3 regions of the Comamonas sp. CMM02 genome follow, and region 3 is predicted to be linked to each of the others. Evidence: riboswitches for the same ligand, from Rfam matches in the RefSeq annotation. Region 3 holds a riboswitch; each other region holds the start of a gene.
What was found. Region 3 has a riboswitch for cobalamin ahead of cobO (cob(I)yrinic acid a,c-diamide adenosyltransferase). Riboswitches for the same ligand answer to the same signal wherever they lie in the genome.
Positions count from the first base shown of each region.

Region 1: linked by a shared signal. The riboswitch ahead of IB213_RS07400 (TonB-dependent receptor) and the one ahead of cobO (cob(I)yrinic acid a,c-diamide adenosyltransferase) in region 3 are both predicted to bind cobalamin.
Region 2: linked by a shared signal. The riboswitch ahead of IB213_RS13090 (TonB-dependent siderophore receptor) and the one ahead of cobO (cob(I)yrinic acid a,c-diamide adenosyltransferase) in region 3 are both predicted to bind cobalamin.

Region 1 covers NZ_JACUZW010000002.1:484,899-488,140, forward strand. The annotation lists gene IB213_RS07400 (TonB-dependent receptor) at 1-1,432, opposite strand, end outside; cobalamin riboswitch at 1,559-1,784, opposite strand; gene IB213_RS07405 (hypothetical protein) at 1,878-2,063, opposite strand; gene miaA (tRNA (adenosine(37)-N6)-dimethylallyltransferase MiaA) at 2,162-3,175, opposite strand; gene IB213_RS07415 (multidrug effflux MFS transporter) at 3,217-3,242, opposite strand, start outside.
Region 2 covers NZ_JACUZW010000003.1:782,831-786,072, reverse strand. The annotation lists gene IB213_RS13090 (TonB-dependent siderophore receptor) at 1-1,643, opposite strand, end outside; cobalamin riboswitch at 1,798-2,044, opposite strand; gene IB213_RS13085 (hypothetical protein) at 2,539-3,242, shown strand, end outside.
Region 3 covers NZ_JACUZW010000003.1:219,307-222,548, reverse strand. The annotation lists gene IB213_RS10535 (iron ABC transporter permease) at 1-473, opposite strand, end outside; gene IB213_RS10530 (ABC transporter substrate-binding protein) at 470-1,264, opposite strand; gene cobO (cob(I)yrinic acid a,c-diamide adenosyltransferase) at 1,348-1,974, opposite strand; cobalamin riboswitch at 2,096-2,315, opposite strand; gene IB213_RS10520 (hypothetical protein) at 2,593-2,811, shown strand; gene IB213_RS10515 (LysR family transcriptional regulator) at 3,029-3,242, opposite strand, start outside.

The DNA of each region.
Region 1 (3,242 bases), on a different contig from region 3:
CGGAAAGCTTCGCGTAAAAAGCAGACAACTTCAGACGGTTGCGCTCGGTGTTGTGGTTGGCGCCCACGGTCAGCGTTCGTACCTTGGCTGGCTCAATGAAACCATTAAAGGATGTGATGCCGGTCATCCAGTCTGTGGTGAAAAAGCGATCCACATCGGGGGTAACAAAGGCATCGCTGTAGTTGGCGAACAAGGCCAGCTGGGGCGACAGGCGGTGGTTGGCGCCCAGCTCCCAAGAGGTCAGGCGTTTGTCGGATTCAATGGACTGGCCTGCGATTGGGCTGTAGCGGTATGTGACCTGTTCCCGGCGAACACCCGCCGACAGCGTGAGCGCATCCAGCATGTACTGGCCCTGCAGGAAGAGTGCGCGATTGTCTTTGGTCGTGCGGTTGTCCACTTGTGAGCGCACGCCATCAAAATCCTGAAAACCTGCGTTGATGACCACAGCATCATTTTGGTATTGCAAGGCCAGCTCGTTGGAGATGTAGCGGTAGTCTGAGGCGAACTTAGAGGCTGGGTACAGCGAAGACTTGTCCTCGGCGTGGTGGCGCGCAGAGAGCTTCCATTGCGTGTTGAGCTGGTAGTCAGCGCCCAGGCTCCAGTGGTCAGTTTGCAGTTTTTGCTGGGTATAGAGGCTGTTTTTGTTCATGCCCGGCGTGGCATTGAACTCTTTGAGTGTCAGTGAGCTGGGGTAGCGCGTATCAATGTGCGAGGAGCCAGCTTCAAAGTCCAAGCGCAGGTTGTCGACGGGCTTGACACCAGCGGCGAAACGCCAGGTGTTGGCTTCTGACTGGTCTTTGTGGCCCGAAGGATCTTTGTCGCTGAAGCCGCCGGCCTTGCTGTGGTCCAGCGTGGCTGAGAGGTCAAACTTTTCACGCACCAGGCCTGCAGTGGCAATCGCGCCACGGTTGCCGTAATTGCCGGCATAGGTCTCCAGACTGACGCCGTTGTGGGGTTTGGTGTAAATCTGAATGGTGCCGGCAGTAGCGCCATCGCCGAACATGACAGCGCCGCTGCCCTTGGTGATTTCAATGCGTTCAATGTCGCTCAGGGAAATCGATCCGATGAGCTGCGGTGCCATGTCGATATTGTTCAGACGGCGGCCATTGACGGAGATGACGAGGTTCTGAAAGCCATCGTTGCCGTAGCCACGCATGCTGATTTGGGGGGCGTAGCGGTTGCCGTAGCTGGGTGTGACCTGCAGCGAGGTTTGCTGGGCCAGATAATCAAACAGCGAGCTGGCGCCAGAGCGTTCAATATCGCTGCGGGTGTGGACTTCAGAGGCGTAGGGCGCATCTTGGTCGCTCATGTCTATGCGGGTAGCAGACACGGTCACCGGGGTGTTGAAAGTTTCTTGGGCGCTGGCACCGTGCGCAAGCACGGACAAGGCGGCGCTCACAGCCAGTGAGCACCGGGAAAAACGGAATGACATGAAGAAGACCCATCTGACCACGGCTTGCGTCCCCGCAAGATGTGGTGTGCCGCACATGGATGGGCTGCGTGGCCGGTGCTCAGCGCACAGCGGATGCTGTGCGCGTCTGAGCTACCCCGCAGCACATCCGCTCAAGTACGTTTCGGCCGGTCTCCGGGCTCATGCGTTGTCTGGTCAGGCAGCTGCGTCCCCTTCCCAGAGCCAGGGCTCCAGTGGTTTGATGACGCAGTTAATCGCATTTACCGTTGCGGGGGCAGCACAGGCATGGCTGGCACCAGTGGGTGTAGCGCACCTGTTTCCCGTTTAACCCTTGCTAGAACAGCTTGTGGGCACCGATCACGTAAAAACTGCTCCCTATTGGGAGCAGTTAGTGAATGATAACGTAGCGTTTGGTAACCGTCGCAGCGCAATGCTGACGGCCTGTAGCTGCAGGCTCTAGGGCTAGCTAGCGTGTACGCACTACGCTGGTGTCAATCTCACCGTACACCGTTACGCCACTTTTCTGGCTGGCTGATGTTTCAGAGGGCTGGTAGTAATGGTCCTGCGCGCAGCCAGACAAGATCAGCAGGCTGGCAGCCAGCGCTGCATAGCTGAGACAGCGCGGTAATAACGAAAAGCGGGGGCTTGGCATGGGCGGCTCCTTGATCCAGCAAATACATGCATCCTAGGCCTGCACAAGGCGCAGCCGTGTGTCAGAACGTAGGTTGAGCACCCTGCACATGAGGTCATTCAGGCTTTGGAGGGTGCCTGGGCAGCCTGCACCACAGACAAGGCTGCTTGCACCAGATGCATGGTGGCCATGGGGTCATCGCAGGCAATGGTGTGGCGCTGGGGCATGCTGCGCAGCCAGGTGATCTGGCGCTTGGCCAGCTGACGGGTGGCGGCAATGCCTTTTTCACGCACCAGATGCATGTTGATGCTCGGCTTGCCCTGACGTTCTTGCCAGTCCAGCTCTTCCCACACCTGACGGTAGCCCACGCAGCGCATGCTGGAGACATCAAGGTGCAGGTCGCCGCGTGCGCGCAGGGCCTTGACCTCGTCCAGAAAGCCGGCTTGCAGCATGTCGTCAAAGCGCTGGGCAATCCGCTCGTGCAGCCAGGCGCGGTTATTGGGTTCTAAAGAAAAGAGGGTGCAATCGAACGCAGGCTGTGCGTTTTCAGCTCTTTTTTTGGATTGATGAAAGCTGGACAGCGGTTGACCGGAGACATGCCACACCTCCAGCGCACGCTGAATGCGCTGGCTGTCTGCTGGGGCCAGGCGTGCTGCAGTCTCCGGGTCTACCTTGGCCAGCTGTGCATGCATGGCTGGCCAGCCTATTTCTGCAGCCTGCGCATCCAGCTGGGCGCGTACTTCGGGGTCTGCGGCAGGCATGTCATCTATGCCATCGAGCAAGGCTTTGAAGTACAGCATGGTGCCACCTATCAGCAGTGGAATTGCGCCGCGTGCACGGATTTCACCAGCCAGACGCTGGGTGTCTTGAACAAACTCCGCAGCGCTGTAGGACTGCAGGGGGTCCAGAATATCAATCAGGTGGTGGGGCACCGCCGCCTGCTCTTGGGCGGAGGGCTTGGCAGTGCCGATGTCCATGGTGCGATAGACCAGTGCAGAGTCCACGCTGATGATTTCGCTGGCCTGGCCGCGTTGAGCAAGAACGGCGGCCAGCGCCAGTGCAGCATTGGTTTTGCCAGAGGCGGTCGGGCCTGCAATGGCAATGCAGGGCAGTGTGTGGGTGGAGGCAGTCAAGATCAGCAAACGAAAAGCGGTTCAAACCAAACCAGCGTGCCTTAATGCGCGCTGGGGGCACCGTGGC
Region 2 (3,242 bases), 560 kb from region 3:
ATGTCATTTTTCTCGATGCGGTAGGCCGCGACGGTCCATTCGCTATGTCCATTTGCAGACTGCTGCTTCAGGCCCACTTCCACCTGGCGGGCGGTTGTCAGTTTGTAGTGTTTGTTGGTGGTGTTGAGCGTCAGGATGTTGCCGACGGGGTCATGCCCTTGCGTGAACTGGCCGTAAAGGTTTGTGTGTGCGTTCAGTGCGTAGGTGCTACCCAAGCGCCAAGCTGTACCGTGCAAACGTGTGTCAAAAGCACCCACGCCAGATACCGGGTAGCGCGACATATCAGTCACGCCCTGGCGGATGCCACCCAGCAGCAGCCAGCGTTCAGACAGTGACCAGGCATCTTCGACATAAAAGTCATGCGTAGTGGCCTCTGTACGGAAGTTGGGCAACAGCGGCGAAGTATTGGGCCAGTGACTCCATCTTGGATCATTGACCCCGATGGTGTCGCTACCGGCGTAATCATTGCGGGCAAAGCGGAACTTGGCTTTGCTCACCTCCCATCCCAGCACCAGCTTGTGCGTACCGGCGTTGACGACAGCTTCCAGCCGGTTGCCGGTTTGATCCAGGTCGTGCGACAGTTCCAAATAGTCTGCAAGCTTAATCTGCTGAGTTGCTGGCCGGTAGCTGTACGCCTCAATATTGCGCCAGTAGCGGTCTGCCTTGAAGTGGTAGAGCTCATTGCGCACGGTCAGCTGGTCGTTGAGCTGGTACTCCACGCGCGCCCGCACACGTTGATCCTTGATGCTGATGGCACTGTCTTGCGTGTTGAAGTTGCGGCCCAGCAGGCTCTTCACGATGCGGCCATTGAGAGTAGGTGTACCAAAGTAGCGGGCCGGTTTTTGGTCGCTGCTGTCAACCAGCAACTCTGCGCGTAGTACGCCGCTGGGTTGCCAGCGCAAGGTGCTCATGAACTTGCTACCGTGGGATTGGCTCATTGCATGCTCGCCGCTGCTGGTGTGGCCGTACACGTCCATGCGGTAGCTCAGCGTTTCGCCCAGAGGGCCACTCATGCCCAGGCCTAAACGGCCTGTGTCGTACGAGCCAGCACCCACCATCACTTCACGCATCAGCTCGCGCGTGGGCTGCTTGCGTACCACGTTGGCTGTTGCTCCCACGGTGCCGCTGCCGTACAAAATAGACGCTGGGCCGCGCAGCACTTCGACGCGCTCGTAACCCCAGCTATCACTGGGGTAGGGCGTGGTGCTGGAGGCCACACCCAGCTTTACGCCATCTTCGGCAATTCCAACCGAATTGGTGCCTGTAAAGCCCCGTGCGCTAAAGTTCAGGCTGCTGTAACTGGTAGGCGACAGCGGCGTCATGCCTACGGTGCGGCCAATGATGTCGGCCATGCGGCTGTCGCCACGCTCTTGCCAGGTTTGTTCGTCCACATAGTCCAGGCTGGCTGGCAAGTCGCGCGTGGCAATGCCAGTGCGGCTGCCGGAGGTGCTGGCTTGCGACAGGCCCAGGCCGACATTGCCCAGGACCTCAACTGTTGGCAGTACAGGCAGTGCATAAGTGCTGGAAGGTATGGCCTCCTGCGTCTGCTCAATGCCGATATGCACAGCAGCAGGCTCAGCAGCGATAGCCATAGAGGCGGGCACCAAGCCGATCAGAACGGCAGGCAATTTGAAATGATTCATGGTGATCAGAGAATGCTGACCGCCTGCCTGCTGCTGATGAGATCTCGCTAGGGTTGTGGGCCGGTATCTGGTCCTGCCACTAGCTTGTTGCCATCACGCTGCTCCCCGCAGACGGTCGTTGCAAATGCTGGCGAAGAGGGGGGTGAACCCCATGTTGCACAGCGTTCAAACAGGCCGGTATCCGGGCTCACAGATGGCTTTGGGCTTGCCGCTCGCCTTCCCAATGTTGCCGCGCACCTCATGTTGAGGCCACGTAAAACATCAGTGGCTGGCCCTTGCACTGCATGCAAGAGCCTCGAGTCGGATTTATCTGTTTACCGTTGCGGGGGCAGCCAGGGCATTGCACCCTGTTCCCGTTTAACCCGGGAGTGAACCCGAGCACCTGTTGTACGAAATTGAATAAAAACATGGTGCACATCAGTTGTGCACAGCATCTTCATTCAATAAGCTGCGCAGTATATCGTGGCAAATCTCCGCACCGAGCGGCAGCGCCATTGAACAGCTGGCGCTTTGGCAAAGCGTGCATCGTCTTTTTCGAAGGGGCAGGCGTGCGCAAGCGACGTGTATGTCGATTGCCGGTGCTAGCAGCGAACGGCAGGTGATCGGAAAAACGGTGCACCAAGCAATTTCAGCAATGAAAAAGCCCCTTTCGGGACTTTTATGGGTTGCTTTGAACCCTGAATTTGGCGGAAAGCAGCTTCCGCCCCGAGCCTATATTTCATGCGCCTTGCGACGAGATTTATGAAACCTATAGACCATCCTACAGACCAATTCGTTTAGGACGCACGGGATACAGGCGGCTGCATTCGACCTCGAGCAGTCAGTGAGACGCCACTTTCTATTCGTAAAGGAAGTCATTAGACTCCAGCCAGTTTCACGTCACTAGCCTTGTTGAATGCCTGAAGAACCGACCTACTCACTCACTGACATCCCATTTATCGATCTTCAGAACGTCCAAGGACGATTCCTCATCTCAACATTGTTCTATAGCCAAAAAGCGTGGCGTATGTGGGTGCCTGCAGGAGGAAAACTGATGGAGATGCAGGTTGTTAGACCGGCGGAAATGTTCTACTTCGGGTCCGAGCCAGCATCAACAAACGATACTAAGTTTGACTTCCTGACCTTTATTGCCCAACAAGCAAGCTTTCCTCCGGTCAAGAAAGCGGTTGGAGGGCTGATGGATGACATTTTCAACCTCACCGCTTCAATAGCCAAGATCAAGCACTTGCACACCTCTAGAGCGGTACTTGGTGAGGGTGTGTCAAGGATGGCTGTCACGGAGGTTGAATACCTGATCTTCTTGTGCAGAGGAATCTTCGACTTTTTGCAGGAGGTGATATCCCGCTTATGGGAGGATGTAACTTTCTCCAACTTTTCACAGCAAAAGAGAAGTCTCAAAGATCGGCAGACGTTTTCCAAGGTCGTTGTTTACAACGGCGCTGAAGCCAGCTTCGAACAAATCAAAGAGCGTACTTCGATGCCTGACAGGCTGGTCGCTTGGTACTGCCGTCATACTCGCTTTTTTATGAGTCTCCGGGCGTTTAGGGATAACCTTGTACACTGCGGAACTCCCATTCAAACTCTTCTGGTTATGGAAGA
Region 3 (3,242 bases):
AGGTTGCTCGCGCCTTTGCTGGCAATACGGTAGAGCACCGTGGTTGCCGCTGCTGCACAGCCCATAGCCACGGTGGGCAGCAGCCAGGCGTTCCAGTGCCACAGCCCAAAATAGATGCACAGCACGGCGCCCAAACCAGCGCTGGAGCTGACACCCAGCAGACCCGGTTCGGCCAGCGGGTTGCGCAGCAGCCCTTGCAAAGCTGCCCCGGCCATGCCCAGCGACATGCCCACCAGCACTGCCAGCACGACCCTGGGCAGGCGGATTTCCTGCATGATTGACTGGTGCCGCAGCGCCAAATCAGTGGCCTGCTGCTGCAGGATCACAGACCACCAGTCGGTGACGCCGATGGACACCGAGCCGATGCCCAGCGAGATACAGCTGAGCATCAGCAGCACTGCCAATAGAGCACCATTCAAAACCCAGGCATTCGAGAAATTTGACAGCCCAGCTCGCACGGGGATTGCATTCATGGTTTGCCCACCTCGTGCGCCAGAGTCTGAGTGCTGGTCAATGGCAGCTGCAAGGCATCCACCTGCGCGGCTACCGACTCTGCCGCTTCAATCAACAGCCAGTTGCTGCAACCCCAGTCGTTATGCGCCAAGGCCACCACTGGAATGCGCTGGAGCAGCTTTTGCATCTGTGGATGGCGGCTCAGTCCAGAGCGGGCATATGCCACGTCGTTGACCAGACCGGGGGTGATGAAAATATCTGGAGGGTTGTGCACGATGCGTTCCAGATCAATGCGCCCCCATCCATGCAGGCCCAGTGCTGTGGCGTGGTTGCGCAGTCCAGCGGCCGTGAGCACCGCATCCACATGGGTCTGCTTGCCAGCACTTCCACCATTGGGCCGCAAATACAGGGCATTGAACGGGCGCGCAGTTTGGTGCAATTGCGCTAAACGCAGCGACAGACTCTCCAGCAGCTCTTGCGCGGCCGGCTCTCTGCCCAGGGCTTTGCCTATCTGGCGGGTGCTGCTGAAGATGCCGTCCCAATCGGTGGGAAATGGCACGGTCACGATCTGGACGTTGTACCGTTTGAGCAGTGCCGTCTGGTGGCGGGCATTCCAGCGGCGCGAGGCCAGCACAATGTGCGGCTTGCTGTGCAGCACATCTTCTGCGGTAGCTAAGTTCGACGGGAATTTTTTAGCCTGGGCCACCATGGAAAAGCGCTGCGCATCTTGGCTCTGACGCGAGAGCGAAAGAATTTGCGAAGGATCAGCCAGACTCAATGCCAGGGTATCGGCACAGATATTGGTGGACATGAGAGTTGGCAGCTGAGCCGTATCAGCCCACAAAGGCCCACACAAAAATGCCACGACCGCGCATGAAGGCAAAGTCCAGCGCATCAGAAATCTACGCCCGCTTGTGCCTTGACCCCGGCTTTGAATGCATGTTTGGTCTCTGCAATGTCACTGACGGTGTCTGCCAGCGCTGTCAGCTGCGCGTGCGCAGAGCGACCAGTTATCACCACCGTCTGCCCTTGTGGCCGGTTTCTGATGGCTTGCAGTACGTGCTCCATCTGCAGATAGCCGTACTGCAGCATGAAAGTCAATTCATCGAGCACCACCAGACGCAGGCTGTCATCACAGAGCATGCGTTGCGCTGCCTGCCACGCTATATCGGCTGCGGGCTTGTCGGCATCCCAGTCGCTGCGCTGCCAGGTGCAACCTGTTGCCATGGCGTGGTATTGCACCTGAGACGCTGGCCCTTGACCGAGCAGACCAAGGTGGTGCAAGAACGTGATTTCACCCGTAGCGTGCGTGCCTTTGATGAACTGCACCACACCCGCACGCAGCCCGTGTCCCAGTGCGCGGTACAGCATGCCAAATGCAGAAGTCGTCTTGCCTTTGCCATGGCCTGTGAGCAGCACAACGATGCCACGCTCTGTCTGGGCACGCTCTACTGCGGCCAGAACCTGTGCCTTTTTTTCCTGCATGCGCCCGGCATGCAGCTGTTTGAACTGTTCGTCCATGCTCTCCCCGAGCCATTACACGATGAAAGGCATGCAAGGAGGAGGAGATGTGTGCGGCGGGCCTGGGCCACACAATGAGGTGAGACTGGGCCTGTCAGCAAACGGCCCACACCCCGTGGCATACAACTGCGTTCGAACAGGTCGGTATTCTGGCTCGCCGTCATTCAGGGCACACCGCCTTCCCGGATATGTCATCCAGTGGCATTAAAGTGTGTCTGTCAGGCTTACAGCAGCGGGGGCTGCGCCGGAATGTTCAAGGCCAAAGCCTTGAGGTCACCGGACTTCCCGTTTCACCCCGCCGTGCGTTTGCGCGGCAGGACTCCCGTTCGTAGGCGCTGATTATAAGAGTCAGATGCCAGACATCTGGTGCACAGAGACCGTGCCGCGCATCCCCACTGCCAGACTGGCGCTGCAAAAACACTCTTGGCCATGTGCACGACATTGCGGCCATTGGAGTTCAGTCGTGCCAAGCGCCCTGTGAGGCAGGTAAGGCCGTTGAGGCAATACTTCGCATTCCCGGCCTTAAATTGGTAATTGGCAAGCACGCGGCTCTAGTTTTGACAGCATCTGGCACCATCTTGGATGAGTGTCCGTCTAAAAATCACCCATCGCCAAACAATGAAAACAATCGACGAAATGCTGAATCTTGACTTGCTGACCCATGAACAGCACCGTGAAATCAGTGCCTGGATTGCCAGTGCTGAGTCCCCTGAAGAGATACTGCAAATGCCAGCGACACTTTGGCAAGCTGTCGAGCGCGCCAGCCTGGAGATGGGGGTGAACGAAGATCTTTTACGCCCACCGTCACTGGATGCCGACAACGTTGCCTTGTGCTGAGCCCATCTCCTGAACGCCCATATCAGCCGCTTTTGGAGGCCTTCGCTGCAGATGGGCAGTACTTGCAAACTGGCACATATCGCGAGTGCGCCTGAAGGCACAAGGCCTTGGAAGCAGCAGCACCCGAGCCAGCGAAAGAATGCACGCACATGGCGCGCAGCACCCCCTCAGACAAGCCCCCGGCGTTCGGAACCACATTTCAATGCTTGAGGTGACATTAGCCAGCCTGCGCTGGAGTGAACCTGTCTTCATACACACCACAGGCCCAATCGATAAACACCCGCACTCTGGGTGAAAGCTGATGGTGAAATGGATACAGCGCAAAAACCGGACGCGCAGGACACATCCATTTTTCAAGCACTTGCACCAGACGCCCGGCTTGCAGGTGCTCTTGCAGGCGAAAGCGGGGGGCCTGTATCAGTCCACAACCG